3 regions of the Paraburkholderia nemoris genome follow, and region 2 is predicted to be linked to each of the others. Evidence: riboswitches for the same ligand, from Rfam matches in the RefSeq annotation. Region 2 holds a riboswitch; each other region holds the start of a gene.

Region 1 (9,742 bases), on a different contig from region 2:
TCGGCCGGGATGGGCGTCGCACTGGTGCCGCAATCGTTGCGTAATCTGCGCCGCACGGGTGTCGTGTACCGGCCGCTCTCCGAATCGGTGCCGGCGATCGAGACGGGGCTGGTCTGGCGCACGGCGGAGGTGAGTCCGGTTCTGGCCGGCTTCATCGAGATCGTGCGAGCGCACGCGGCGACCATGGAGGCGCAGTTCGCGGCGCCTCGTGTTTAGGCGAGCTTAGGTGAGCCGCTGCCGCGAACGCATTGCAAGCGGAACCGTCCAACGCATGCGCCGCATGATGCGCACACCGCCGGCTGCTACTTGAAACCCGACTAGAAATCCGCTTCTGAACCTGAACTGCCCATAACAACACGATGCTCATTCACCCGAATTTCGACCCCGTTGCCATTCATCTGGGGCCGCTTGCTGTGCGCTGGTATGGACTGATGTACCTCGTTGCGTTCATCGCGGCGATCGTCGTCGGCCGCTTGCGGCTGCGTTTGCCGTATGTCGCCGCGCAAGGCTGGACCGCTAAAGATATCGACGACATGCTGTTTTACGGCGTGCTCGGTACGATCCTTGGCGGCCGGCTCGGCTACGTGCTGTTCTATAAGGCGAGCTTTTACTTCGCGCATCCGCTCGACATCTTCAAGGTATGGGAAGGCGGCATGTCGTTTCACGGCGGCTTCCTCGGCGTGACGCTGGCCATGGTGCTGTTCGCCTATCAGCGCAAGCGGTCGTGGCTGCAGGTCACCGATTTCGTCGCGCCGATGGTGCCGACCGGGCTCGCGGCTGGGCGCCTCGGCAACTTTATCAACGGTGAGTTGTGGGGCCGCGTGACCGATCCGTCGGCGCCCTGGGCGATGTTGTTTCCAGGCGCCGCGCCGGACGACGCCACGTGGCTCACCACTCATCCGCAACTGGCCGCGCAATGGCATCTGAACGAAGTGTTCGCGCAATATCACATGCTGCCGCGTCATCCGTCGGAGTTGTATGAGATCGCGCTGGAAGGCGTGGCGCTGTTTTTCGTGCTGTTCTTCTTCTCACGCAAACCAAAGCCGTTGGGCGCAATTTCCGCGGTGTTCCTGATCGGCTACGGCCTCGCGCGTTTCACGGTGGAATTCGCACGTGAGCCGGACGACTTCCTTGGGCTCCTGGCAATGGGCCTCTCGATGGGCCAATGGCTCTCGCTGCCAATGATCCTCGTGGGCATCGGGGTACTGGTGTGGTCATATCGCCGTGCGCGGCGTGAACCGGCGCAGCCAGTCGGCGCAAACTGAGCGCTACGTTTTATCGTAGTGAGAAGCCAACAAAAAAAGCCACGGCATGCCGTGGCTTTTTCTTTTACAGCAGGACGTCCGGTGTAAAACGCGTTACTTCATCTGTACCGAGCCCGACACATTGACCGTGACAGTCGACGTGCCGCCTTCGATCGGCACCGGCGCGGATGCCTTCGCATCGGCACCCATTGCGCGTGCGCTCATCATCATCATGGGACGCGGCATGACACCGTTGTGCCCGACGTTGACCTCGCGAATCGAATAGCCGTTGTAGCCGAATGCCTGCGCCGACGAAGCGGCTTGCTCACGGAACGACTTGATGGCCTCACCGGTGAGCTTCTGCTCCGCGGCACGCTGCGCTTCCGGCGACAACGAGAACTGCACGTTGCCGACCTGCATGATCGATGCCATCTGGCCCGCGAGCTTCGACGCCGCGGCGAAGTCGTGCGACTCGAGCACAACTTCAGTACGGCCGCGCCATGCGGAAATACGGCCGTCACGATCGGTGGATGGGTAGATCGAGAAGGAGCCAGTGCGAGCCGTTACGCCGTTCACGCCCTTGGCTTTTTGCAGCGCCGCATCGGCGCGTTGATTCAGCGTGGAGGTGAGCACGGACGGATCACTCGCTTCCTGCTCATAGAACAGCGTGATATCGACGACGTCTTGCGGCACTTCCGAGCTTGCTTGCGCATTCAGCGACAGCACGCCCGCGGGCTGATATTGCGTCACGCCCTGCGCGCGGGTCATGGCCGGCGTCAACGCGAGCGCAGCAGGCGCGGCGCAAACGAGAGCGAGAGCGAGTGCACGTGCGGTGTTTTTCGTCATTCTTGGACTCCTTGCTTGAACAGGTTGTGCACGATTGGAGCGAACGCCATGCGCGTGGCACAACGTTTGCGAGTCCGTTAGGCGCTTGTAACCTGAGCTTGGTTCCCTAATTTGACGTTTGCTGAACGTTTGTGTTCATCGGCGCACAGACTTGCGCGTGACACAAGCGGCAACGGGCCGCATGTGAGTATGCAACGTTAAACAAGACGTTTAGTGATGAAGCGCCATTCAGCTTCGGTCACCGGTGTGATCGAAAGACGGTTGCCTTTGACGAGCACACGCATGTCCTTCAATTCCTCATGCTCGCGCAGCGCGGCAAGCGGAATCAACGGGATCTTCTTCTTGAACACCACATCGACGAGTAGCCAGCGCGGCGTTTCCTGCGACGACTTCGGGTCGTAGTAGGGGCTCTTCTTGTCGAATTGAGTGGGGTCTGGATACGCGGTGGACGATACCTCCGCGAGCCCTGCAATGCCCGGCTCCGGGCAACTCGAGTGATAGAAGAGCACACCGTCGCCGACCTGCATCATGTCGCGCATGAAGTTGCGCGCCTGATAGTTGCGCACGCCGGTCCACGGCAACGTATGGTGCGGCGCCTCTGCGAGATGGTCGATGCTTGCTTCGTCCGGTTCGGACTTCATTAGCCAGTAGCGCATGAATCGAGTTGAACGTTAAAGGTTTGATACAGCAAGAAAAATCGCGGCCCAAAGAAAAACGGCACCGAACCGAAGTCCGATGCCGTTTGAATAAGGTCCCCGCCTTAGCCGCTAGGCCGGCATCCTGAACCGGGAGTTCAGAATTGGTCGCAGTTAGCAGCACTTCGGGTACATCAGACAGAGTGACGCGCACACCCGTGCTACAAATTTCCACAACCGTGCACATGGCATTGGTTCAAGGAATATATGACCTTGGCGAACCAGGCAGGGAAGTCAAACCGATTGAATTCAAGACGTTTGCATGAATCTTTGCTCATGCACCTCGTTTGAATCCGCAGCCGATCTCAGGACCGGCTACAAGATACTTTACATGCTGTACTGCTGAATCACAGTACCCAGTTGCTCGTTCATTTGGTGCATTGTACGCCGGATTTCTTCAGCGGGAAATGCTTCTCCGTGCCGCACGCTGCTTTGCAGCTTAAGCAGTTCTGATGCCAGCGACAGCGCGGCCATGACGGCAATGCGATCCGTGCCGCGCACGTTGCTGCTATTGCGGATCTTCGACATCTCGGCGTCGACGCGAGCAACCGCTTCAAGCAACGCGCCTTCAGTTTCCGGCGAGCAGGCGAGACGATAGGGCACGCCGAGAATCGATACTTCGATCTGCTTGGTGGTCATGCATTTTCTCCATGGCGGGTGACGTCGCTCTCCGCTTCTTCCTCATGCGGCGCGGCCTCGAGCAGGTCGAGCTGATTATCAGGCTCGCTGTGCGCGCGGGCCCGCGGCAATTTTTCGAGGATCGCATTGAGGCGCACCTGTGCGTCGTCGATCTTTGCCGACAGCGCGTCGCGTTCCGCCTGCAGCGCATCGCGCTCCTCGCGCATCAGCGCGAGTTCCGTGCGCGTGGCCTCGGCTTCCGCACGCGTTTGGGCGAGCTGATCTTCGAGCGCGAGACGCGCTTCATTGTGGCGTTGGCTGATCGTGATCAGCTTGCCGATATTCTGTGAAAGTGTTTCGAGTTCGGTGAGCATCTGCTGCGTCCTCTAAAGACATCGCATTTTAGCGCGGAATGTCGCAGGTTCCGACAATTGTCTCGTTTCGAGACGTAACAACATCGCTTTGTGCCGGCTTTTATCGACCATATGATGAAAAACAACTCATGCATCGGACAATAACCTGCACTTAACAGAACAGTTTGCGCGCGGATTAACCATTCTTGACGGACCCGAGGGCCGCTCCTAAACTGGCCGCACTTTGGTGCCCGCGCGCGCTTTTCGACAGTGTGCGCAGTTAAACGGGAAGCAGGGCGCGCGCTTCGCCTGAACGCGCCAACCTGCGCTGCCCCCGCAACGGTAAGCGACCGCATTCGTCATGCAGGTCGATCCTGATCGCGTGTTTGAAGCTGAACACGCGAGTGTGCCACTGCGCGTCACGCGTGGGAAGGCGGGATCGATGTGTCGCCAGCCCGGATACCGGCCAGAGGGAGAGGCTCGTTCCCGCGCAAACGTAAAACAACGCGGGCGCCTCGTTACGCATCGGCCCGCGGGGAAGCGGGCCGCGCACGCTATCCACAGGAATGTCATCCCATGCTGTCCCCTATCGCTCGCGCGGCGTTGCTCGCCTTTGCGAGCCTGCCGCTCGTCGTGCATGCGCAAGCTGCCGCTTCTTCTGCGTCCTCGTCCTCCTCCTCTTCTTCATCTTCTTCTGCCGATGCGGGGGCGAGCGATTCGTCAGCCGCGGTGTTGTCGCCCGTTGTCGTGACCGCGGAGCGCGGGCCGCAACCGCTCGCCGATGCGATCCCGCAGACCACGCTGTTCGATCAGCAGGACATTGCCGATACGACCGCGACCGATTTGCCCGGCCTGCTGCAACTCGCGCCCGGTGCGCAAATCTCGCGCACCGGTGGCCCGGGTTCCACGACGAGCCTGTTTCTGCGCGGTGCGTCGTCGACGCAATCACTTCTGCTGATCGACGGCGTGCGGGTTGATTCCGTGAGCCTGGGTGCGCCGCAACTCGCACAGATTCCACTCGATCAGATCGATCACGTCGAAGTGGTGAATGGCAACGTGTCCGCGCTTTACGGCTCCGGCGCAATTGGCGGCGTGGTGCAAGTATTCACCAAAGACGGCGGCGACCATCCGCCGCGTTTCAATTTTTCGGTGGGCTATGGCAGCTATCACACGCAGACACAGCAAGCCGGCGTGAACGGCGCGCTCGATAAAGACGGCAACACCACCTTCAGCATTTCGCTCGCGCGTTCGAAAGACGACGGCTTCTCGTCGCTCAATCCGTCTCAGGCGCCCAACGCGAATCCGAACGCAAACGGCTATCTGAACGAAAGTATCTCGGCTTCGCTGCGTCACAAGTTCAGCGACAAGTGGGACGCGGGCGTCACCTATTTCCAGTCGAACGGCAATAACAGCTACGACAACGCGTACGGCGTGCCGATCGATCTGAACAACCTCTACAGCAAAGTGCGCCAGGTGTCGGTGTTCGCGAACGGCAAGCTGACCGACTGGTGGACCACGCACTTCATCGTTTCCGAAGGCGACGACCGCAGCGTGGCGAATACCAACGGCATCTACAACGGCCGCTTCGATACCGACAATCGCCAGTACACATGGCAGAACGATTTCGCGCTCGCCGCGCAGCAGAAACTGCAGGTCGGCTATGAGCATCTGGATCAGAGCCTCGATTCGGATACGTTCGCTGCGCCCGACCGGCATGTCGATTCGGGCTTTGTCGGCTACACAGGGCGCTTTGGGCGCAATCAGATTCAGGCCAACGTGCGGCGCGATCAGTATTCCGATTTCGGCGGGGCGAACAGTTACTATCTCGGCTACGGTTTCGACATCACCGAGCATTGGAAGGCGACTGCAAGCTATTCGGATTCGTTCCGCGCGCCGAGCTTCGACGATCTGTACTATCCGCTCAGCGGCAATCCGTCGATCCAGCCCGAGCGCAGCCATTCGATCGAAGCAGCGTTGCAGTACGCGTCGAACGCGCTTGGCGTGATGCGTCTGAGCGCGTTCCAGACGCGTTATTCGAATCTGATCGACTACGAGCAGGTTACGCCCGGCATCTTTTTGGCCGAGAACGTCGGCCGTGCGAAGGTGCAGGGGCTTGAGGGATCGTGGAGCGGCCATGTGGGCAAGACAGATGTGCGTGCGTCGGTGACGCTGCAAAATCCCGTCGACCTCGATAGCGATACCGATCTCGTGCGGCGTGCAAGGCGCTTCGCGTCGCTGGCGGTGAATCGCAGCATTGCCGGGTGGCGTGTTGGCGGCGAGTGGATCGTCAGCGGCGCCCGTGAAGATAGCAGCGGCACGCTGGGCGGCTACGGCGTGGTGAATCTGTCGGCGCGCTACAACATCACGAAGGCGTGGTACGTCGCCGCGCAGATCCAGAACCTGTTGAACAAGGACTATGAAACGGCCTACTCGTATAACTCGCCGCGGCGCGGTGCGTATGTCACTGTTGGTTGGCAGCAGCAGTGACGAACGTGCTTGCATGAGAACGCGCCGATGAACCGTAGCTCGAGCCCGATGCCCACGAGCACGTTGCGCGTGATGGGCGCAAAGCGCGCGGCCGCGATCTGGCTCGTGCTCGCGGCAATCGCGCTGGTTGTGCTGATGGCGTCGCTCGCGCTCGGCAGCGTGTCGCTCGCGCCGGCGCGCGTGTTGGCGGCGTTGCTGCCGTCGCACGCGGCGCATGTCGAGTCCGGCGATCTTGCCGGCGAGATCGTGCGCACGCTGCGTTTGCCGCGCGCGCTGGCCGGCTTCGCGTGCGGCGCCTTGCTTGCGCTGGCCGGTGCGCTGCTGCAAGTGCTGTTGCGCAACCCGTTGGCTGAACCCTACGTATTAGGTGTGTCGGGTGGCGCGGCAACGTTCGCGCTGGTCGCGATGATCGCCGGTTGTGCGTGGTGGATCGTCGACGCCAGTGCATTCGCCGGCGCCTTCGTGTCGATCCTGCTGGTGCTTGGCCTCGCACGCCGTGAGTTGTGGCGGGGCGAGCCGCAGGATACGTCGCCGCGTTTGCTGTTGACTGGTGCGGTGATCGCGGCCGGCTGGGGCGCTGTCATTACCCTGTTGCTCAACCTTGCGCCGGACAATCGGCTGCGCGGCATGCTGTTCTGGCTGACCGGCGATCTGAACGGCGGCGCGATGCCATGGACGGCGCTCGCCGCGCTCGTCGTCGTGCTGGTGGCGATCGTACCCGCTGCACCGCGCCTGAATGTGCTGCTGCGGGGCGACGCTGCAGCGCAGGCGCTCGGCGTTGCGGTGGTGCCGCTGCGCTTGCGTGTGTATCTGGTGGCGTCGCTGGCGGCAGCCGCCGCGGTGACCACGGCGGGCACGATCGGTTTTGTCGGGCTCGTCGTGCCACACATGTTGCGGCTCGCCTTCGGCAACGATCAGCGCATGCTGCTGCCCGCAGCGGCACTCGGTGGCGGTGTCGCGGTGATGGGCGCGGACCTGATCGCGCGTACTGTGATCCCACCGGCGCAATTGCCGGTCGGCGTGATCACATCGATCGTCGGCGTGCCGGTGTTTCTGTGGATGCTGTTGCGCAGGCGCCGATGATGAACGCACACAACGCTGCGCATTCGGCGCTTAGCGCGCAACGCCTGACCTTGCGTGCGGGCATGCGCACCTTGCTCGACGCATTCACGCATACGTTCTACGCAGGCGAGATCTGGTGTATCGCGGGCCCTAACGGCGCGGGCAAGACGACCTTGCTATCCACGCTTGCCGGTCTGGCGCAGCCGTCGGCGGGTCATGTCGAACTCGACGGCGTGCGTCTCGCCGACTGGCAGCCGTTGCCGCTTGCGCAGCGTCGCGCGCTGATGCCGCAAAGCGCTGCGGACGCCTTCAGCGCGAGTGTGCTCGACATCGTGATGCTGAACCGCTTTCCGCATTTGACCGGCTGGGGTTGGGAGGGCGAGGCCGATCGCGCGGCCGCGCATGCCGCGCTGAATGTTTTGGGCCTCGCCGCATTCGCTGCGCGCGACGTTCTGTCGCTTTCGGGCGGCGAACGTCAACGCGTTGCTCTTGCGGGCGTGCTGTGCCAGGAAGCGCCGTTGTTGCTGCTCGACGAACCGCTATCCCATCTGGATCTGCACCACCAGATCGACTGTCTCGAAGCGCTGACCGCCTGGACGCGTGAACCTCGGCGTACAGTAATGTTTTCGTGCCACGACCTGAACCTGGCGCGCCGCTTCGCGACGCACGCGTTGCTGCTCGACGGCAACGGCGGCGCGTATGCCGGACCGGTGCACGACGTGCTGACGCCCACGCTGACGAGCCGTGCGTTCGGCTATCCGTTGATTCTGATTCGCGACGGCGAGCATGAGGCGCTGATTCCCGCGCCGCGCTCGCGTCACGAATCGCCTGCGGCGCATGATACGCCGGCAGGCTAAGCGCTTTATAAAAACACTCTCTCTTTTAGAAACGTCTATGACTTCTTTGCCAGGTTTGCCGGGATTGACCGAAATCGAACCGCTCGATCAAACGCTGCGTGCCGAACTGCAACACATCATCGATACCAAGACCAAGCCGCCCGGCAGTCTTGGGCGGCTGGAAACGCTCGCGCGTCAGATGGGGCTGATCCAGCGGACGACGCACCCTACGGTCGAACGTCCCGCGATGATCGTGTTCGCCGGTGACCACGGTATCGCGCAGGAAGGCGTGAGTCCGTATCCGCAAGCGGTGACCGCGCAAATGGTCGCTAACTTTCTCACGGGCGGCGCGGCGATCAATGCCTTGAGCCGCGTCTCCGGCGTGGAGCTCGAAGTGGTCAATTCGGGCATTGCGACGCCGCTGCCGTCGACGGAGGGTCTCATCGACATTCCGGTTGCGGCCGGCACGCGCAACTTCGCGCACGAACCCGCCATGACGCACGAGCAGGCACTTGCCGCGATGCAAGCGGGCGCGGTTCGCGTGCGGCATCACGCGGCGCTCGGTACCAATGTGATCGGCTTCGGCGAAATGGGCATTGCGAATACGTCGTCGGCCGCGTGTCTGATGAGCCGCTTGTGCGGCGTGCCGATCGACGAATGCGTCGGGCGCGGAACCGGTCTCGACAACGCGGGGCTTGCAAAAAAGCGCAACGTACTCGCCTCCGCAGTCGCGCATCACGCTGCTTCCAACGATCCGCTCAACGTGCTCGCAACTTTCGGCGGCTTCGAAATCGCCATGATGGTGGGGGCATACCTAGCTGCCGCGCAAGCGCGCATGACGATCCTTGTCGATGGTTTCATCGCGACCTCAGCGTTGCTGGTGGCCGATGCGTTGGCACCGAACGTGCGCGAGTATTGTGTGTTCGCGCATGCGTCGAATGAGGCGGGGCATCGGCGCATGCTCGATCATTTCGGCGCGTTGCCCTTGCTTTCGCTCGATATGCGTCTCGGCGAAGGTACCGGCGCGGTACTCGCGGTGCCGTTGCTGCGAGCGGCGGTAGCGTTCGTGAACGAAATGGCCAGCTTCGAATCGGCCGGTGTCGCCAATCGCGATGCGTGAGCCGTTATACAAAGCGCGCTTGTACGACGCGCAGTCATACAGAAGCGTGCATTCGGCTCACTCATGAATCCGCTCGCTGAACTCCGCTATTTCTTCACGGCGCTCGGCTATTTCACGCGCGTGCCGGTGCCGCGCTGGGTCGGCTATGAGCCGCACTATCTGAATGCGGCGGCGCGTTATTTCCCGCTCGTCGGGCTATTGGTCGGTGGATTGAGCGCGCTGGTTTATCTCGCGGCGTTGCATATCTTTCCCGCGGGCGTGGCGGTGCTTCTGTCGATGGCGGTGTCGCTTCTCGTCACCGGCGCATTTCACGAGGACGGACTGGCCGATTGCGTCGATGCGTTCGGTGGCGCCTATACGCGCGAGGACGCGTTGCGCATCATGCATGATTCGCGCATCGGCGCTTTCGGCGCCATCGCGCTCGTGATTGCGCTAGCACTGAAGTGGCAAACGCTTACCGCGTTGCCGCCGATGCGAGCCG
Region 2 (9,742 bases):
GCCGGCCGCACCGTTGCTTGCAGCGCTGTTGTTCTGCGCATTCGGCACCGCCTCGCACGCCGACGAAAAACAGCTCAATCTGTACAACTGGGCCGACTACATCGCGAAAGACACCGTACCGAACTTCGAGAAAGAGTCCGGCATTCACGTGCAATACGATGTCTACGACGGCGACGAGACCTTGCAGGCGAAACTGCTGACGGGTTCTACGGGCTACGACGTCGTGGTGCCGACCTCGAACTTTCTCGCCAAGCAGATCGAAGCCGGCATCTACCAGAAACTCGACAAATCGAAACTGCCGAACCTTGTGAATCTCGACCGCGGTCTGCTCAAACTGGTCGCGGACGCGGACCCCGGCAACCAGTACGCGGTGCCGTGGGCGTGGGGCACCACGGGCCTCGGCTACAACGTCACGCGGGTCAAGAAGATTCTCGGCAACGATGCGCCGCTCGATAGCTGGGACATCCTCTTCAAGCCTGAGTATCTGAGCAAGCTCAAGAGTTGCGGCGTGTCCATACTCGATGCGCCGACCGATGTATTTGCGGTCACGCTCCACTATCTCGGCCGCGATCCGAACAGCGTGAATCCGGCCGACTACCAGGCCGCGTACGACGCACTGAAGAAAATCCGTCCGTACATCACGCAATTCAACGCGACGAGTTATATCAACGATCTCGCGGGCGATGACATCTGTTTCGCGCTGAGCTGGTCGGGTGATGTGTCGATGGCGAGCCATCGCGCGCGGGAAGCCAACAAGAGTTATGAGGTCAAATACTTCATTCCTCAAGGCGGTGCGCCGGTCTGGTTCGACATGATGGCGATCCCGAAAGATGCGCCGCATCCGGAGGCGGCGCTCAACTGGATCAACTACATCGAGCGCCCCGAGGTTCACGCCGGGATCACCAATGCGGTGTTCTATCCGAATGCGGATGCCGCCGCGCGCAAATTCGTGCGGCCGGAAATTCTCAACGATCCGACCGTGTACCCGCCTGACTCCGTACTGAAAACGCTATTTCTGCTCAAGCCCTTGCCCGCCCCGATCAAACGCCTGGAAGGCAGGCTGTGGGCGCAGTTGAAGACAGGGGGATAACGAATCGGTGGTGTGCGGGTCAGTCGCCTTTCGCGTACAACGTCGACTCCGCGAATCCTTCGGCCGCCAGCACCTGTCCCACCAGGATCAGCGCAGTCCGCTCTATGTTGGTGGACTGCACTTTGCCGACGATATCGTCGAGCGTGCCGGTGATCTTTTCTTCATCCGGCCAGCTGGCGCGATAGATCACTGCGATCGGGCACGCGCCGCCGTAATGCGGCCGTAATTCATCGACGATGCGTGCGAGATGGCGCACGCCGAGGTGGATCGCCATCGTCGCGCGATGTCTCGCGAGGTCGGCGAGTTGTTCGCCTTCCGGCATCGTCGTTTTGCTTGCGAAGCGCGTGAGGATCAGCGTCTGCGAAATATTGGGCAAGGTGAGTTCGCAGCCAAGCGTCGCCGCGCATGCCGCGGTTGCCGTCACACCGGGCACGATTTCATAGGGAATGTCGAGTTCGCGAAGTCTGCGAATCTGCTCGCCGATTGCACCGTACAAGGACGGGTCGCCGGAATGCACGCGCGCCACGTCCTGGCCTTTGTCGTGTGCGGCCTTGAGTAAGGCGACGATCTGATCGAGGTCGAGCTCGGCGGTGTTCACGACCTGCTCCGCGCTATGCCCCTCGAGCACAGCGGCCGGCACCAGCGAGCCGGCGTACAGGATCACGGGGCAGCCGCGCACAAGGCGTTGCCCTTTCACCGTGATCAGTTCCGGATCGCCGGGACCCGCGCCGATAAAAAACACCGTCATTCACTACTCCATGATTCGTTTGGCCGGCATGACATGCATGCGCCACTTAACCTGAGACTTGCAATGCTTCCAGCAAGTCGGCCACGTTTGCAAACTCGCGATCGACCGCGGGCAATGATGGACGCCGCAGCATGACGACCGGCAGGCTACGTTCGCGCGCGACTTCGAGTTTCGCTTCAGTGGCGCTGCCGCCGCTGTTTTTGCTGACGATGACATCGAATGCTTCCGCGCTAAACAGCGTTCGCTCGCCTTCGAGCGTGAATGGGCCGCGTGTCGCCAGAATCCGTGCACGTGGATTGGCTTCGTGTGCGTCGAGGCAACGTACCGTCCAGAATTGCTGCGACGGGATTTCGTCGAGATGCGCGAGCGGTTCGCGGCCGAGTGTGAACAGTGGTCGCTTGAATGAAGCGAGCGCTGCCGTGAGTTCAGCCCAATCGTCGACCATGCGCCAGTCGTCGCCGGCTTGCGGCTGCCATCCCGCGCGACGCAGCGCCCAGCACGGTACGCGCGCCGCGCTGCTCGCTTTCGCGGCATTTGCGCTGATCTGCGCGGCGTATGGATGCGTCGCGTCGATCACGAGGCTGATGCGTTGGTCCTCGATATAACGCGCCATGCCTTCGCTGCCGCCGAAGCCGCCCACGCGCACCTCGCACAACAGATCGTCCGGCACCTTGCCGAGGCCGGCGAGACTGTACACGTGCTCAGGGCCGAGCTGTCTGGCAATCCGCAAAGCGTCGCCTGTGCCGCCGAGCAGCAGGACCCGCATCATTGCGCGGCTCCGATCAGATTGCCCTGGCGGTCGATCGCGAACATTTCGACCGCGACCTGCGACGGCACGATATCGCGCGCGACAGCAAGCGCGTGACGGCAGACGATATCGCCGAGCGGCACGTTTTGCGCGTGCGCCAATGCGACCGCCTGCTGACTCGTATTTGCGGCGAGGATGGCCGCCTGTAACGCATCGTCCGCGCCATACTCGGCGGCCCATGTTGCAAGCCGCTCCAGATCGATGCTCGAATTCCGGCTATGCAGATCGAGGTGTCCGGCTGCCAGTTTGCTGAGTTTGCCGAAGCCGCCGCACACGCTCAGGCGCTCGACCGGCGCGCGCTTCATATGCTTGAACACCGCGCCGACGAAGTCACCCATTTCGATCAGCGCGATGTCCGGCAGGCCGTAATGCGCGCGCATGGCGTCTTCGCTGGCGTTGCCGGTGCAGGCCGCGAGATGCAGATAGCCGTTCGCACGCGCGACGTCGATGCCCTGATGAATCGATGCGATATAGGCCGAGCACGAGAACGGCCGCACGATGCCGGTGGTGCCGAGAATCGACAGGCCGCCAAGAATGCCGAGGCGTGGGTTCATCGTTTTCAGTGCGAGTGCTTCGCCGCCTTCGACGCCGATCGTCACTTCGAAACCGCCGGTATATCCATGTTCCGCCGCGAGTTCGGTCAGATGTTCAGTCATCATCTTGCGCGGGACGGGATTGATCGCCGGTTCGCCGACGGGCAGCGTGAGGCCGGCGCGCGTGATGGTGCCAACGCCTGGCCCTGCGCGGAATATCACACCCGGTTCGGCAAGCAAGCGCACGCGGGCGAATACGATCGCGCCGTGTGTCACGTCGGGGTCGTCGCCTGCGTCTTTTACTGTGCCGGCTTCCGCGCCCTCGGCGCTCAGGCGGCAGAACACCAGCGGCATCGGCACATGCTGCCCCTTCGGCAACACGATCTCCGCGACCTCGCTGACTATACCCGCGAGCAACAGACGCGCGGCCGCGAGCGACGTCGCGGTGGCGCAACTGCCGGTCGTGTAGCCGCTACGCAGCGGCGCGGGTTGTTCGGGCGTTTCTTCGCGCATTACGGGTGAGGTGGTGAGTCGGCGGAGGCGGTCGAGGTGTCATTGGCGGTATTGACGCCACTAGTGCTGTTCGTGCTGTTCGTGCTGTTCGTGCTGTTCGTGCTGTTCGTGCTGTTTGTGCTGTTCGTGCTGTTTGTGCTGTTTGTGCTGTTCGTGCTGTTTGTGCTGTTCGTGCTGTTCGCACGGAACGTGCCGTCGGCGCCGTCGGCCAGCTTCGTGACTTCCAGCAGCGTAATCGGCAACGCCTGGCGCCACGTATCGAAGCCGCCGAGGGGCTGTGCATCGGCCAGCGCGATGCGGGTCAACGTGCCGCCGTGTTGCTCACGCCACGCCGCCAGCGCTGCCTCGCCTTGCAAGGTCACCGCATTGGCAACCAGACGTCCGCCGTCACGCAAGCGCGCCCAGCAGGCGTCGAGCACACCTGGCACCGTCACGCCACCGCCGATGAACACGGCATCCGGCACAGCCAATCCTTCCAGCGCATCAGGCGCCCGGCCGGCCACCAGTTGCAAACCCGGCACGCCCAACGCGTCGCGATTGTGCTCGATGAACCGCTGCCGCTCCGCGTGCCCTTCGATCGCGATCGCGCGGCAGGTCGGGTGCGCGCGCATCCATTCGATGCCGATCGAGCCGCTGCCCGCGCCCACATCCCATAGCAATTCGCCTGGAGTCGGCGCGAGGCGCGCCAGTGTGATTGCGCGGACGTCGCGTTTGGTCAACTGACCGTCGTGGCGAAAGGCGTCGTCAGGCAAGCCGACGGTCAGCGGCAAACGCGGAGCGCCCTCCGTTGCACGGCATTCAAGCGCGATCAGGTTCAGCGCCGCCACTTCCCCTGCGGGCCACTGGTCCGCGCGGCCATCGATACACCGCTCCAGATCGCCGCCCAAATGTTCCAGCACAGTCATCCGGGTCGCGCCGAAACCGCGCGCATTCAGCAGTTCGGCCAGTGCAGCGGGCGTGCGCCCGTCGGCACTCAGCACGAAGACGCGCGCGCCGTCGTGCAGATGAGCATTCAGCGTCGGCAACGGCCGTCCCACCAGCGAAACCGTGGCGACATCCTGCAACGGCCAGCCAAGCCGCGCGGCCGCCAGCGACAACGACGAGGGCGCGGGCAGCACCCGCAACTCACCTGCCGGCAACTGCCGCGCGAGCGTCGCGCCGACGCCGAACAGCATCGGGTCGCCACTCGCCAGCACACACACGGGCCCTGTACGCTCCGCCAGCAAAGGCGCGAGATCGAACGGCTTCGGCCATGCCGCGCGGCGCGCAGCGAGGCGCGCGGGCAGCATCGCCAGATGACGTTCACCGCCATAAACCACCGACGCTTCCAGCAAAGCACGCCGCGCGGGCTTCCCCAAGCCGGCGAAGCCGTCATCGCCTATGCCCACCACGGTCAGCCACGCCGGCATGCATCCATCCTCTTTCTGTATCTTCAAATATTGCGCTGTGCCACGCCGATCAGAGCGTCCAGCCTCGTTGTGCTGTTCGAAAAAAGGCATAATACAGCCGCCGGTGCCCTTCGGGGCCGAAGAGGGAACACAGTGTCGCTGTGGCTGCCCCCGCAACTGTATGCAGCGAGTCCGCCTGCGCTCCGCGCCACTGGTTCGACCGGGAAGGCCGCGGCGGACCATGACCTGCCAGCCAGGAGACCTGCCGGCCAGACTGTTCGTGCCAGCCTACATCGGGCGGGGTGTACCGATGCCGTAGCAATGGCCGCTTTGCGGCTTGCTCGGGCCGTCGCGCGACGCTCAACCCGGTGTCCGTCTTGAATCAAGCTTCGCCCTCCACTGCTTTGCCCGACGCGGCTCTCGTGCTGCGGTCTTCGGCGTGTCCGGGGCTGCTGCGCATCGTTGCCGCGCGCGATGGGGGGATTTGCCGGATCAAATTGCCCGGTGGCGAGTTGAGCGCGTTGCAGGCTGCGGTGATTGCCGAGGTCAGTGAACTGCATGCGGCTGGTGTGGTCGAGCTGACCAATCGCGCGAATCTGCAGGTGCGTGGCGTGCGAAGCGGGCATGAAACGGCGTTGATCGCGATGCTGGTCGATGCGGGGCTTGGGCCGATTCCAGAGGCTGGCGCGGTGGATGCTTCCGGCGTGCTGCTCGCGACCTCCGCGGATATTTCTGACACATCTCGGTTCGACGCAGCGGATGCTTCAAATACGCGATCGACGACCGCACAACAAGCGCCTGGCTCAATTTCGGCATCCGCTGCGGATGATGTGCGCAATGTGATGGTGAGCCCGACTGCCGGGCGCGATCCATTTGCGCTGTTCGATACGAGGCTGCTTTGCGTCGAACTGCTCGCCTTGCTGCAATCCGAGGCGCGGTTCGCGGCGCTGTCGCCGAAATTCGCGCTTCTGCTCGATGGTGGTGAGCGTCTTGCCAGGCTGGATCATCCGCACGACGTATGGCTGGCGGCGACGCAGGCGGAAGACGGTGTGCGATTTGTGTTTGGGTTGGCGGGTTGTCCGCCGGCTAAGGCGAACGCGAATGCCGATGCCGATGCCGATGCCGGCGCTCTCGCCGCAGTGCTGCCTTCGCAAGTCATAGACCTCGTCCGCGCGCTGCTGCACACGTTCCTCGATCTGGCCGCCCCAGATGCCACGCGCATGCGCCACCTGCTCGCCACGCATCCCCTCGACGCGCTATTGCAGCACGCTCAAACGTACGTCGATTTCCCGCTGTCACGCGACACATCGCTTGCAAACTGGCAACGCCCCACGCCTGCCGATGCCGCGCTCCGACTCGGCGCGCACGCACAGCGAGTCGTCGGAACGCTGCACGTAGGCGGCCAACCGCCGCTCGGACGCCTCGACGCCGCGACCTTGCGCAGCCTCGCCACGCTCGCGCAACAGCACGGCAACGGCACACTGCGCATGACGCCCTGGCAAAGCGTATTGCTGCCCGATATCGCTGCCGATGCCGCGCCCGCCGTGCTCGCTGAAATGAACGCGTTGGGACTCGCCTGCGATCCCGCACAACCCATTACGCACTTAATCGCCTGCGCCGGTTCCACAGGCTGCGCAAAAAGCCTCGCTGACACCAAAGCCGACGCGCTGCTTCTAGCGGATCGCCTGCCCGACGGCGTCGACGTCCATCTGAGCGGCTGTCCGCGCTCATGCGCCGCCGCACATTGCGCGCCGTACACACTGCTGGCCGCGGCACCCGGCATCTACGACCTTTATCGCCGCGACAGCCAGCCGGGTTTCGGCTCGTGCGTCGCGCACCAACTCACGATCGAACAGGCCGCCGACATGCTCGACCCATTGGCACACCCGGCCCGGAGCCCCTCAGATGCTTGATTACATTCGCGACGGTCAGGAGATCTATCGCCAATCCTTCGCGACGATACGTGCGGAGGCCGACTTATCGCGTATCCCTGCCGACCTCGAGAAACTCGCGGTGCGCGTGATCCACGCCTGCGGCATGGTCGACGTCGTTGAAGATCTTCAGTTTTCCGAAGGCGCAGGCACGGCGGGCCGTACGGCACTGGCACAAGGCGCGCCGATTCTGTGCGACGCCGGCATGGTGGCGCAAGGCATCACGCGCGCACGACTGCCTGCCAACAACGAGGTGATCTGCACGCTGACGCATCAGGACGTGCCTGCGCTTGCGCGCGAACTCGGTAATACGCGCTCGGCGGCCGCGCTCGAATTGTGGCGGCCGCAGTTGGCAGGAAGCGTCGTCGTGATCGGCAATGCGCCGACCGCCCTCTTTCATCTGCTCGACATGCTCGATGCCGGCGCACCGAAGCCCGCGCTGATCCTCGGCTTTCCGGTTGGTTTTGTCGGCGCGGCCGAATCGAAAGCGATGCTTGCCGAAGACAGTCGCGGCGTGCCCTTCGTCGTGGTTCATGGACGACGCGGCGGCAGCGCGATGGCCGCCGCTGCCGTGAACGCACTGGCGACGGAGGTCGAGTAAATGACCGTGCAAGGACGTTTATTCGGACTGGGCGTCGGCCCCGGCGACCCGGAACTCATCACGCTGAAAGCGCTGCGTTTGCTGAAAGCGGCACCCGTGGTCGCGTATTTCGTCGCGAAGGGTAAAAAAGGCAACGCCTTCAGCATCATCGAGGCGCATCTGCATGACGCTCAACAACATCTGCCGCTCGTTTATCCCGTCACGACCGAAGCGCTCGAACCGCCGCTTTCGTATGAGGCGATCATCGCCGATTTCTACGACACCGCTGCGGAGATCGTCGCCGGCCATCTCGACGCGGGCCGCGACGTCGCGGTGATTTGCGAAGGCGATCCGTTCTTCTACGGCTCGTATATGTATTTGCACGACCGCCTCGCGGCGCGTTTTGAAGCCGAAGTCGTGCCCGGTGTGTGCTCGATGCTCGGCGGCGCAGCGGTACTCGGCTCGCCGCTGGTGTATCGCAATCAGAGTCTGTCGGTGCTCTCCGGTGTGTTGCCCGAAGACGAATTGCGCCGGCGTCTCGCCGATGCGGACGCTGCGGTCATCATGAAACTCGGCCGCAACTTCGATAAGGTGCGGCGTGTGCTTGGTGAACTCGGGCTCGCGCATCGTGCGCTTTACGTGGAACGCGCGACGATGGGCAATCAGCGCATCGTGCCGCTCGACGAGGTCGACCCGATGGCCTCGCCGTATTTTTCGCTGCTCGTGGTGCCGGGGGAAAAATGGCAAGGTTGACGCCCCCCGTGATCGTGATTCTCGGTGCGGGCGCGTTGGAGACCGCACGGCGTATCCAGATGCTGTATGCAGGCTGCCAGGTTCATGCCTTGCAGGGGCGAGTCGAAGCTGACGTCTCGTACACGGAACTCCGCGCGCATCTGTGTGATCTGTATGCGCGCGGCACGCCGATCATCGCATTGTGCGCTGCCGGGATCGTGATTCGTTGCGTCGCGCCATTGTTGTCGAACAAGGGTGTCGAGCCGCCGGTGCTGGCCATTGCAGAAGACGGCAGCGCGGTCGTGCCCTTGCTCGGCGGCCTTGCAGGCGTCAACGTAATGGCTCGCGAGATTGCGGCTGCGTTGAACGTGTCGCCAGCGATTACGACGAGTGGCGAATTGCGCTTCGGCACGTGTGTGCTCAATCCGCCTGAGGGATATGCGCTGGCCGATATAGCGCAAGGTAAGCGTTTCGTATCCGATCTGCTGGCGGGTGAAAGCACGCGCATCGAGGGTGAAGCGCCGTGGCTCGATGACGCGCAATTGCCTCGCTCGGAATCGGCACGTCTCGCGATTCGCGTGACGCCGCGCGCGTGGGATGGGCGAGATGATGAGTTGGTGATTCATCCGCGGAGCGTGGTGGCGGCGGTGACCGTGCCGAGCGCGGATACGAATACGGGTGCGAGCGCGGATGCGGGCACTAGCGCGCAGCCCGCTGTGAACGTGAGCGTCGGTGCAAATGCCAGTCCAGATGCGCTGACGGCTTCCGGCGCGCGAATCGCCGCGCTTGTACATGAGGCATTGGACGCGCACGGTCTTGCACCGCTCTCGCTCGCGACATTGCTGGCTCCTGCCGAACAGATGGCGAACCCGGCGCTCGCCGATGCCGCGGCGAGCCTGAACGTGCCGCTGCGTTTTGCCCACACACGCCCAGAGGACGGCGAGCCGCCGAGCAATTTGCTGCATGCCGCGCTACGCGTCCCTTATCAAACCTTGCATGACGACGCAGACGCAGGGGTTGCGCTCGCACTAGCCGCGTTAGCAATCGACCCGGACACGATTGGCCATGCACGCGGCCGCTTGACCGTGATCGGCCTCGGCCCCGGCAGCGCGGACCTGATGGTGCCCGCCGCTCGAACAGCACTGAACGAAGCCACCGATATTCTCGGCTACGAAACCTACGTGAAAATGGCCGGCCCCTTGCGTACCGACCAACGCGTGCACGGCACGGACAATCGCGAAGAGATGCAGCGGGCGCGCCATGCGTTCGAACTCGCGAGCACTGGGCGATCAGTGGTAATGGTGTCGTCGGGCGACCCCGGCGTGTTTGCGATGGCGGCCGCGGTGCTTGAGGCGCTGGAAGAAGGCGCTTCGACGAACGCTGACTGGCGCGCGGTCCAACTTGCCATCGTGCCGGGGG
Region 3 (9,742 bases), on a different contig from region 2:
TCGGCCTGGCTGACCGATGGGCTCCAGATGTAGTCGCCGCCTTTGGTGAAGTCAGGATGCGAGTTGGTGAAGCCGAGTTGCACGAGGCCGGCATGCTGATAAATCGGCGACGCCGCCATCGAAGCCGGACTCGAGAAGTCGCCGAGTTCGATCAGGATGCGCGGGTCGTTGACGAATTTCTGCGCGATCGTGATGGACTGGCGTGGGTCGCTCTGGCTGTCCTCGAAGACGTAGTTCAGCGGACGGCCGTTGATGCCGTTGTGGCTGTTGATCTCATCCAATGCAAGATCGAAACCGGCTTTCCATTGCGCGCCGTACTGAGCGTTCTGGCCGGTCAGCGGGCCGCTGACGCCTATCAGGATCGGATCGCCCGAAGGTGGCGCGGCGATGGCCGTTGTCGTCGTTAGTGCCGATGCGGCCAGCAGCAGAAGTGCCGCGAAGTGAGTGGCCCATGATGGGCGCAAGCTTGATGTGTTCGACATGGCTCCAGGCTCGGTTTGCTTGAGATTGGAGTGAGTGTCGGATTTGCCCCGGCTTCGGGCAACCAAGCGATTCGCATAACGTTATGCGGCTATGGAACTTGTCCACAGAAAATGTTCATAGGGTTGTTGATAACAGCGGGGCATCGTACCTAAGTGCTTGACGCAGATCGGTTTGTTGCTTGCGGCGCGGGGGGACGCAGCGATGATCGCCTACACGGTTGGCGCGGAGCCGCGCATTGCAGAGGGGTGGCTTATCCACAGAAAACGTTCACAAGCCTGTGGATAACATTCCGGCAAACGCGCCAAGTACTTGATGTATTTGGCTTCTCTCGCGCTGCACGTCGGCGTGACCGCGGCTCGCGCGGTCACGCCGTTCACATCAAAGGTAAGCGGACTTCGCGGCGCTGCGGCTCGCGGGCGCCAGCAATTTGCTTCGCTCAACGAGGGCGCCGAACAGCAGCCCAGCGGTCGTCCACATAATCACCTGCATGCCGATGGCCGCGACGCGGAATTTCCACAACAGCACTGCCGGGAAAGCCGCCGGCACTTCGTTGATCGTCGGCATCGACAGTTGCACGGCAGCAATGATCGCAACGAACACCACGCCCGCCACGATCGAGCCATTCCACGCGCCCAGCTTCAGCGCCGCGCGGCGTCGAACCTTCAGCGAAAACACCATTGCCGCCAACGAGATCGCAATCATCAGGAAGAACAAGCCGGTCCGCATCCCGATCGTCTCGGGGTCGCCCACCGAGGGTGGATTCGCCGGGTACTTGATGTTCGGGACAATCACCAGCGTGATAAACGCGCCAAGTGCGAGCCATGCGGACAACGCGCGCGCACTCAGCGTGCCGACGCGGCCATATGCATACGCGAACACCAGCGAGAACAGCCCGCCGAACGCGGCGCCGTACGTCACCACGCCCGTCAACAGTCCGAGGCCGGCCTGGGTGCCGCGGCTCACCAGTTCGGGTTCGGGCGCTTCGCCTTTGGCGGCGTCGGCCTTTTCCTCGAAGGAAATCGCCTGATCGACCTGCGGCTCGCCCACTAATCTCGCGAAGCCGAACGTGAGCAATCCCGCGGCGATGCCTGCAAGCATCCCGCGTACCAACAATTTACCGACCATGTTCGACTCCGTTAGTGGCAGGGAAAGCCGAGCAGATGGCGGCCGTCGTGCACGAATTCGTGCACATACATGCCGGGCACCAGCGACGTGGCGCCCTGTTCCGCACCAACGAAATACAGCGCGAGCAACAGCAGCAAGCCGCCGAACACGACCCAAGGCAGCAGTTCACGCAGCGGAATCGGCGTAGGTTGGGCGACAGGCTGTGTCGTGGAATCGAAAACAGCGTTGGACATAATGGACATCTCCTGGGGGTAACGCGCCCCGATAGTCGATTGAAGAGGGATGGTGCGAAGCTCAGGTCTGGCTTTCGGCTCATGAATGCCGATTACAGTGGCGCGACCGCGCCGGGCTCTCACCGGCTTCCGTGCTTCGCAGTGACGCTATTCTACGCGCTAAACTTTGCCTCCCGGCAATGCAAAGCATGCACGCGGCGTCCCGCTTTAGGCCGGTCTTTATGGAAATCAACTGAATGGACATACGGCTGTTACTGATCAGCCACGCATCGACCGCAGCGATGCGCGCGGGCCGCTTCCCCGCCGACGACCCACTCGACGCACGCGGCCTCGCCGAAGCAGCCGCCGCACGAACGCGTCTGTCGATTCCGGATGACGCGGCGGTTTTCGTCAGCCCTGCCGTTTGTGCGCGCGAGACGGCGTCGGCCTTGGGGCTCGGTGCCGCGGCATCGGCCCCGGGCGCATCAGCCGACGAGGGGCTGGCAGATATGGACTACGGCCTGTGGCATGGCCGTCGCCTTGCCGATCTCGCGGTCGAAGCACCGGACGACCTCGCCGCGTGGACACATGATCCTGACGCAGCCGCACACGGCGGCGAGTCGTTCAGTCAACTCGTGAAGCGGGTGGGACAGTGGCTCGACACGCTAAACGGTGCGTTGAGCGAGGGCGTCATACCGGGCAACACGCAAAACGTGGTCGCCGTCACGCACGCTTCCGTGATCCGGGCCGCGATCGTTCATGCGCTCGGCGCGTCACCGGCCGTGTTTCCGCGCATCGAAATCGCGCCGCTCTCGATGGTCGAGTTGCGACGCTCGCGACGCGGCTGGACATGGTGGCCGGCGTCGCGATAACGGCCGCACGCGGACAGCCCGAAACGCATGTGCCCACTCACTTGCCCGATACAACCAGCCGCAACTTGCTCGAATCAGCCCGCGTCAACGTGATATCAGTCCGTTTGGCACGCGTGCCTAGATAAAAATGCTGACGACCCGGTGAATTCTGATCATGCGTCGCGTCGGGCAGGCACGATGCGATGTCCGCCGCGACACCCTGCAGTGCATCCGTGCTCGAACCGGCATCGTGATGCGGCGTCCACGTGCATTGATAACTCCCACGGCTCGCCGAACATTGGGCGTCATCGCCGTAGGGTTGCGCAACGCCCTTGCCGTCTTCCGGTGTGAGCGAAGCCAGACCGTCCGGCGCCGCTGCGACGATCCGTTTGAGCGACGCACATGGGCTAGGCGCATCGTCGGCATTGGCGCTGCACGGCAGCAAGGCGCCAAGCGATACAGCGGCGATCGCGGCCGCGAGGATTCGGGTCTTGTTCATGTCGGCACAGTCCTTTGAAAGCTGGCCTTATCGCAGTAGCACGGTTCATGCCTTGCCGAACAAGGCCGCCAGCCCCTGCGCCGATGCAAAAATCCCGTTCGCGTCGTGCCCGACGCCGTCGATCACAAACGTACGATGCTTCGCCGCCGCTTCCGGACACCTCAACGCCATATAGCGCGAGTAAGCCAGTCCGCGTCCCAGCCGATGCTCGCCTTGCGTCTGCGCCGCGCATGAACGGTCGAGTGCCGGATGCTGCGGATCGCAATCCGCACCGCCGAGCAGCACGGTGACGTCACGACGCGCATAGCGCGATTCGAGCGCATCAGCCGAGCCAGCCTCCCCGCCACTCGAAGCATAGGCCGGCAAATCTTCGAGCCCATACTTCCAGCGATTGAACGACGGACATGCCGTCGCATCGAACGCCACGAATTCACCTGATGCTGTCGGCCGCATCGCATCGAAGTACACATACGACGATGGATTCGCGACCACATAGCGCACTGCAATTCCGCGCGCGACGAGCGGCGCCTCACCCCGCGTCACCACGGCGTAGCGCTGCACCACCTGGCCACCGCCCGAATGCCCGGCGATCACCACCTCGGTCAGCGACGCAAACTGCTCGCGCGACGCCAGCGTCTGCAGAATGGCGTCGAGCACATCGAACGAACTGAGCGGCGCCGGACCTTTGGCGTTGTCGCCGCCCATCCAGCCAGTCCATTCCCAATGCAACGTGGATGGCGGTAACGCATGCGCGCCAACGTCAGCACTCGCGAGGAACTGCGGCACGATCAGCAGCGTATCGGCTGCATCGCCACCAGCCAGTGCGCAGGCACGCTCCGCAAGATTGAAGTACGTATCCGCATTGCGCAGGCGTCCGTGAATCAGAATCACGGCACGCTTGACGTCATGCGTCGGCGCAAGCCAGTCGCCGTTCGCGAACACCGGCACCGTGCCGCTGCCCGCAGGCGTCGCGACACTCAGATGCCGGCTGGCGACGACGGCAACCGGACGTTCATTCGGCGCGCGTTCGTCATCTGTAATCAAAGGCTGGGTCATGCAATAAGCTCGTGGGTCATCTAATCAGTCTGGCTAGGGGCGCTGGCTAGTGGCGGTTAACGCGTGACGAACTTCGCCGTTGCACCGCCCGGCTCACGTCCCGAGCGCGTGAAATACACCATCGCGAGCGACACGAAACCGGCAAAAATCAGGTAGAACGCCGGCGTCAGACTGCTGCCGGTCAGATGCGTCAGGGCGGTGATGGTGAGCGGCGCCATGCCGCCGAACAGCGTCACCGCAATGTTGTACGAGAGCGCCACGCCCGCCGAACGGTTGCGCACCGGAAACAGCGTCGCGAGCATGCCGGGGTGCGAACCGGACATGGCGGCGAGGACCACCGTCGCGACCATCTGCGCGATGAACAGATGCCCCGGCGTCGGATTCGTCACGACGAAGTGATACAGCGGATACACGCACACCATCCACGTGATCACGATCGGATAGAACAGCCGGTACGCGCCATAACGATCGGCGAGCTTGCCGGACAGCGGAAACAGGAACAGATTCAGCACGCCCGACACGAACGCGCCGAGCAGCGCAGTGGACAGCGGCAGATGCAATTGACGCTCGACATACACCGACAGATACGAGTGCCACACATAATTGGTCGCCGCGCCGATGATGATCACGCCCATCGCGCAAATCGCCGCGTCGCCGTTCTCGCGGAAGAACTGGCGCACCGTAACGCGCGGCGGCTTGTCCTTTTGATCGAGCAAGCGCTCGAACTCAGGCGATTCCGCCACGCGATGCCGGATGTAGAAACCGAACGGCCCCGCCAACGCGCCGAACAGAAACGGCAGGCGCCAGCCCCATGCCACCAGTTGCTCATGCGTGAACTGCGTGGTCAGCAGATAACCGACGCCTGACGAAAGCAGCAACGCGAACGCCTGCGCCGACATATTGAAGCTGCCGTAGAACATCTTCTTGTGCGGCGGCGCGTACTCGACCAGCATCGCCGATGCCGTCGCGAACTGCCCGCCCACCGAGAGCCCTTGCAACAGCCGCGCAAGCACCACAAGCAACGGCGCCGCAATGCCGATGCTGGCATAACCCGGCGTGAGGCCCATCAACAGCGTGCTCGCCGCCATCGAAATGATCAGCAGCGAAAGCGCCTTGCGCCGCCCGGCCCGGTCCGCGTAGATGCCGAACAGAATGCCGCCGATCGGCCGCACGATAAAGCCCACGGCGAACGTGGCGAGCGTCAGCATGATCGACACGAAACCGCTGCCGCCGGGAAAGAACACTAGCGCGATGATCTTCGCGAAGTAGCCGTAGATCAGAAAATCGAACCACTCGAGCCCGTTGCCGAGCACCGAGGCAAAGATCGCGCGCCGCACCATCGACGGGCTCAGTCCGTTCGATGTCTCCGTAGCGGACGCCGCACCGTCACGCTGATTCAAGCTCGCCCCGCTCATTGCTCGCATCCTTTGGTGTCGAACATCGCCGACAACGCGCAGACCGACGTCAGCATAAGTGCGCCGTTGTGGCCCACACCCGGCACGATATGAAAACTCTGCTTCAGCCCCTCCGGATGACGCGACTGGATGTACCGGTAATACGCCTCTGCACGCGCCACACGCTGTGGACCTTGCGCTTCGGCGGCACAGCTTTTATCGAGCGCGCTTTGCTGCGGATCGTCGTCCGCGCCGCCGACCAGGTAGTCAATACGGCGCGACGCATAAGTCGCTTCGAGTTGTGCGGGCGAGCGATCGTCGAGGTACGGCGGCCGATTGTCCATGCCGTATTTCCATTGATTGAAGTCGGCGCATTGCGCGGCGTCGAACGGCGCCGCTACACCTTGCGCATTCGGCCGTTGTGCATCGAAATACGCATACGTCGACGGGCTCGCCACCACGTAGCGCACGTCGATGCCTTCATTCGTCAGCACGTCGATGTTATGCGCCGCCACCGCGTAGCGCTGCACGACCTGGCCACCACCTGAGTGCCCCGCGAACACGACGTGCCGCAGATTCGGAAACAGCTTGCGATCCGCAAGGCGCGTGACGATCGCGTCGAGCACTGCATACGAACTGATGGGCTGCGGCGCACGCGCCGCTTCGCCACCCATCCACGCGTCGCCGGTCCAGCGCAGCAGGTCGGCCGGTTCGTTATGCACACGCGTGTCGAGCGTGGCGAGGAACTGCGGCGCGATCAGAAGTGTGCTATCGGGATCCGCATGAGCAGAATCGCGTGCATTCTGCGCGGTGCGGAAATACACGTCCGCGTTGCGCAGTTTGCCGTGAATCACGATCACCGCACGCGTCACCTGCGGTTGCGCGACGCTCCAATCCTTCGACAGGTACAACGGAAATTCAGCTTGCCCTTGCGGCGTCTCGATCACAAACCGCGTATCCGAGATCGTCGCCACCGGCTTCAGATGCGACTCGTAGGCATGCACCGCGAATGCCGGTTGCGCGAGCACTGCCAGCATGGCGGCGCCCGCTGCCGCGCACCCCATCGCCAGACGTCGTGAAAGATTGAATGTCATGCAGCTTGCTCCTGATCACCGTGCACTGTCTTGAACGCGGCGCATCGTCAAATCCGTCGTTGAAAAGCTCAAAAACTCAGAACCGGTGGCGAATGCCGAGCGTCACACCCGTCTGGTTCGGACCGAATGCGGTGTCACTCGTCAAACCGACCGGCGTGTACTGATCGTTGGCATAGCGCGTGGAAGCGGCGTACGCAACGGTTGCGTACACATCGGTTCGCTTCGACAGAATATAGTCCGCACCGAGCACACCCATCAACGAGTTCGATACGTTGTCCGCCTTGTTGCTCTGGTAATACGCGGCGGCCGTCAAGCGGAACGTCGGTGCGATCAGATAGCGCACGCCGCCGAACCACAACGCCGACGACACCGTCTTGCCTTTGGTCGGGTTGAACAGATAGTGCTCGTAGCCGCCCATGACGGTTACGTCGCCAATTTGCTCGCGCGCCGACGCGCTCCAGTTGCGCGACTTGGTCCACATGCCGGTCGAATTGATGGCGCCGTTGCGGTAGTCGTAAGCCACCGCTGCGGCAAAGCTGCCGCTGTCGTAATCGAGCGCGCCGCCGTAGGCCGCGCTGCTTTGAAACGAATCCGCCGTGCCGCCGAAGCTGTAGTCCGCCGTCGCCGTCAAGCCGCCGAAACGGCCCACATACTTGACCGAGTTGTTCACGCGCGCCTTGAACGAGAAGCCGTCCGCGGAGCCGGTGGTCGGCATCCACGTGTACTGCTGGCCGAACACCATCGGGTCGTACTTGATGAGCGTGTCGTACATCGCCGTGTACTGCAAGCCCGCCGACAACGCACCGAAGGCTTCATTCGACACCCCGACCGCCGCAGTCCGGTTGAATAGCACGCCGGCAGTTGCATTGGTGCCGTCATTGCCGTTGAAGCCCGCTTCGAGAATGAAAAATGCCTTATTACCGCCGCCGAGGTCTTCGGTCCCACGAAAACCGAAGCGCGAGTTGCTCAGTCCACCGGAGTTCTCGCGGACTAGCGAGCCACCACTGGCCCCTGCATGGTTGAGGAATTCGATATTCGTATCGATCACCCCGTACAGCGTGACCGATGCCTGAGCATGCGCACTCGCGCAACTCACCACGGTCAATGCGGCCACCGCACATTGCTTTTTCACTATCGTCTCCTGTGGATTTTGTTTTATGTCGCGGGGCGCTCGGGCCTGCTTGCCGTACTTGTCGTACGCAGCGCAGGCCTCGATCGACGCGATGGACGAGATCGTAGGATTGGGCGTGGTAAATGTAAAATACCTGTTTTATGCACCATCCATATCTATACGATATGGCAATCAATCGAACGCAAAACACGACCCAGGAGACAGAACACGATGGAGCTTCGACATTTGCGCTACTTCCTGGCGGTTGCTGAGGAAGGCCAATTCACGCGTGCGGCCGAACGGCTGGCCATGCAACAACCGCCGCTCTCGCAGCAGATTCGAACGCTGGAGGAAGAGATCGGCTTCGAGCTGTTTGTGCGCATGCCGCGCGGCGTAACTTTGACGCCTGCGGGGCAAGCCTTTGCGGAAGACGCGCAACGCTTGCTGCAGGAGCTGCAACAGTCGGTGGACAGGGCGAACCGGATTGCGCGCGGCGAGCTCGGCACGATCTCGATCGGCCTCACCAGTTCGGCGGCGTTCCATCCCTTCACCACCGAGACGATCCGGGCCTTTCGCGCGGTGTGCCCCGAGGTTGCCGTGGAACTTGCCGAACTCAATGCGGCGGAAATTATCGAGCGTTTGGCCGCGGGGCAAATTCAGGCCGCGTTTCTCCGCAAGCCGGTCGATGTACGCGAGGGCGTGGCGTTCGAGTTATTGCTCGACGAACCGATGGTGGTGGTATTGCCGGTTGGGCATCCGTTGCTGAAAGGGGCGGGTAAAAAGAGGCCGCAGGTGTCGTTAAAGGCATTGGCGCACGAGGACTTCATTCTGGTCCGCCGGCCGGGGGCGCCGGGCATGTATGCGGATATCCTGGCAGCATGCAGGCAAGCCGGGTTTGTCCCGCGGATTGCGCGCGAGGTGCCGCGCATGGTGTCGGGGATCAATCTGGTCGCGGCAGGGTTGGGAGTGACGCTGGTGCCGGCGTCGATGCAACGGTACGACCAGGTGGGCACCGTCTATTGCACATTGACGAATCCCGCGAAGTTGAGTGCTCCGCTGCATCTTGCTTACCCTGCGGGACTGCGCAATAGCGCGGCGACCCGCTTTATCGAACTGGTCAAGGAGCGCGTTCACGGCTGAGCGTTCCGGGTGCTTGCGACACAACCGCGGAGGTCGGGCTACAGGAAAGCGCCACCGCGCATGGACGGCCAGACCGACGCCCATAGGCATACAAATTGCATTCCGTCCGTACCGGCTGAAAAAACAAAGCCACTACCGACGCGATCGCTACGCTATGCCCAACCTACCTGCCGCCGCCTCAACGGCCCGCCTTTCCTCGGGGATCGAGGGAATCGACAACATCCTCGGAGGCGGCCTCACCCCCCACCGCATGTACCTTGTCGAAGGCGCGCCCGGCACCGGCAAAACTACCCTTGCGTTGCAATTCTTACTCAAGGGCATTGAGCAGGGCCAGGCGGGGCTGTACATCACACTGTCCGAGACGCGCGCCGAGTTGATCTCGGTCGCGGACAGCCACGGCTGGGACCTCAGCCGCTTCACGATTCTCGAACTGCTGTCCGACGAAGGCCTCGATCCGCAGTACGAGCAGACCGTGCTGCACCCGGCCGAAGTCGAGCTCGGCGAGACCGTGCGCAACGTCATCGAACAGGTCGACGAACTCAAACCCGTGCGCATCGTGCTCGACAGCCTCTCCGAGTTGCGTCTCCTGTCGCAGAACCCGTTGCGCTATCGCCGGCAGATTCTCGCGCTCAAGCGCTATTTCGCCACCCGCGAATGCACGGTGCTGCTGCTCGACGACAACTCGTCGGACCCCGGCGATGTCCAGTTGCATAGCATCGCGCACGGCGTGGTCAGCCTCGACAACCTCGTGCACGACTACGGCGGCAATCGGCGGCG

Evidence for each region. Region 2 has a riboswitch for cobalamin ahead of cobG (precorrin-3B synthase). Riboswitches for the same ligand answer to the same signal wherever they lie in the genome.
Region 1: it holds a riboswitch for cobalamin, as region 2 does, so the genes downstream of both, KHO33_RS07310 (TonB-dependent receptor domain-containing protein) here and cobG (precorrin-3B synthase) in region 2, are expected to answer to the same signal.
Region 3: it holds a riboswitch for cobalamin, as region 2 does, so the genes downstream of both, KHO33_RS04540 (CbtB domain-containing protein) here and cobG (precorrin-3B synthase) in region 2, are expected to answer to the same signal.

What each region holds. Positions count from the first base shown of each region.
Region 1 covers NZ_CAJNBO010000004.1:79,945-89,686, forward strand. Annotated here, with positions in the region: gene KHO33_RS07275 (LysR family transcriptional regulator) at 1-216, shown strand, start outside; gene lgt (prolipoprotein diacylglyceryl transferase) at 360-1,265, shown strand; gene KHO33_RS07285 (SIMPL domain-containing protein) at 1,359-2,090, opposite strand; gene KHO33_RS07290 (EVE domain-containing protein) at 2,288-2,746, opposite strand; RNA gene ssrS (6S RNA) at 2,839-3,020, opposite strand; gene KHO33_RS07300 (cell division protein ZapA) at 3,113-3,424, opposite strand; gene KHO33_RS07305 (hypothetical protein) at 3,421-3,777, opposite strand; cobalamin riboswitch at 3,985-4,241, shown strand; gene KHO33_RS07310 (TonB-dependent receptor domain-containing protein) at 4,333-6,243, shown strand; gene KHO33_RS07315 (FecCD family ABC transporter permease) at 6,271-7,326, shown strand; gene KHO33_RS07320 (ABC transporter ATP-binding protein) at 7,323-8,162, shown strand; gene cobT (nicotinate-nucleotide--dimethylbenzimidazole phosphoribosyltransferase) at 8,200-9,261, shown strand; gene KHO33_RS07330 (adenosylcobinamide-GDP ribazoletransferase) at 9,325-9,742, shown strand, end outside.
Region 2 covers NZ_CAJNBO010000001.1:524,241-533,982, reverse strand. Annotated here, with positions in the region: gene KHO33_RS02340 (polyamine ABC transporter substrate-binding protein) at 1-1,090, shown strand, start outside; gene cobM (precorrin-4 C(11)-methyltransferase) at 1,110-1,838, opposite strand; gene KHO33_RS02330 (cobalt-precorrin-6A reductase) at 1,885-2,607, opposite strand; gene KHO33_RS02325 (cobalt-precorrin-5B (C(1))-methyltransferase) at 2,604-3,692, opposite strand; gene cbiE (precorrin-6y C5,15-methyltransferase (decarboxylating) subunit CbiE) at 3,692-5,101, opposite strand; cobalamin riboswitch at 5,186-5,364, shown strand; gene cobG (precorrin-3B synthase) at 5,449-6,993, shown strand; gene KHO33_RS02310 (precorrin-8X methylmutase) at 6,986-7,612, shown strand; gene KHO33_RS02305 (precorrin-2 C(20)-methyltransferase) at 7,613-8,344, shown strand; gene cobJ (precorrin-3B C(17)-methyltransferase) at 8,332-9,742, shown strand, end outside.
Region 3 covers NZ_CAJNBO010000002.1:419,416-429,157, reverse strand. Annotated here, with positions in the region: gene KHO33_RS04550 (ABC transporter substrate-binding protein) at 1-482, opposite strand, end outside; gene KHO33_RS04545 (CbtA family protein) at 862-1,608, opposite strand; gene KHO33_RS04540 (CbtB domain-containing protein) at 1,620-1,841, opposite strand; adenosylcobalamin (AdoCbl) riboswitch at 1,895-1,982, opposite strand; gene KHO33_RS04535 (histidine phosphatase family protein) at 2,078-2,692, shown strand; gene KHO33_RS04530 (hypothetical protein) at 2,730-3,170, opposite strand; gene KHO33_RS04525 (alpha/beta hydrolase) at 3,216-4,226, opposite strand; gene KHO33_RS04520 (MFS transporter) at 4,283-5,641, opposite strand; gene KHO33_RS04515 (alpha/beta hydrolase) at 5,638-6,714, opposite strand; gene KHO33_RS04510 (porin) at 6,791-7,846, opposite strand; gene KHO33_RS04505 (LysR family transcriptional regulator) at 8,057-8,965, shown strand; gene KHO33_RS04500 (ATPase domain-containing protein) at 9,120-9,742, shown strand, end outside.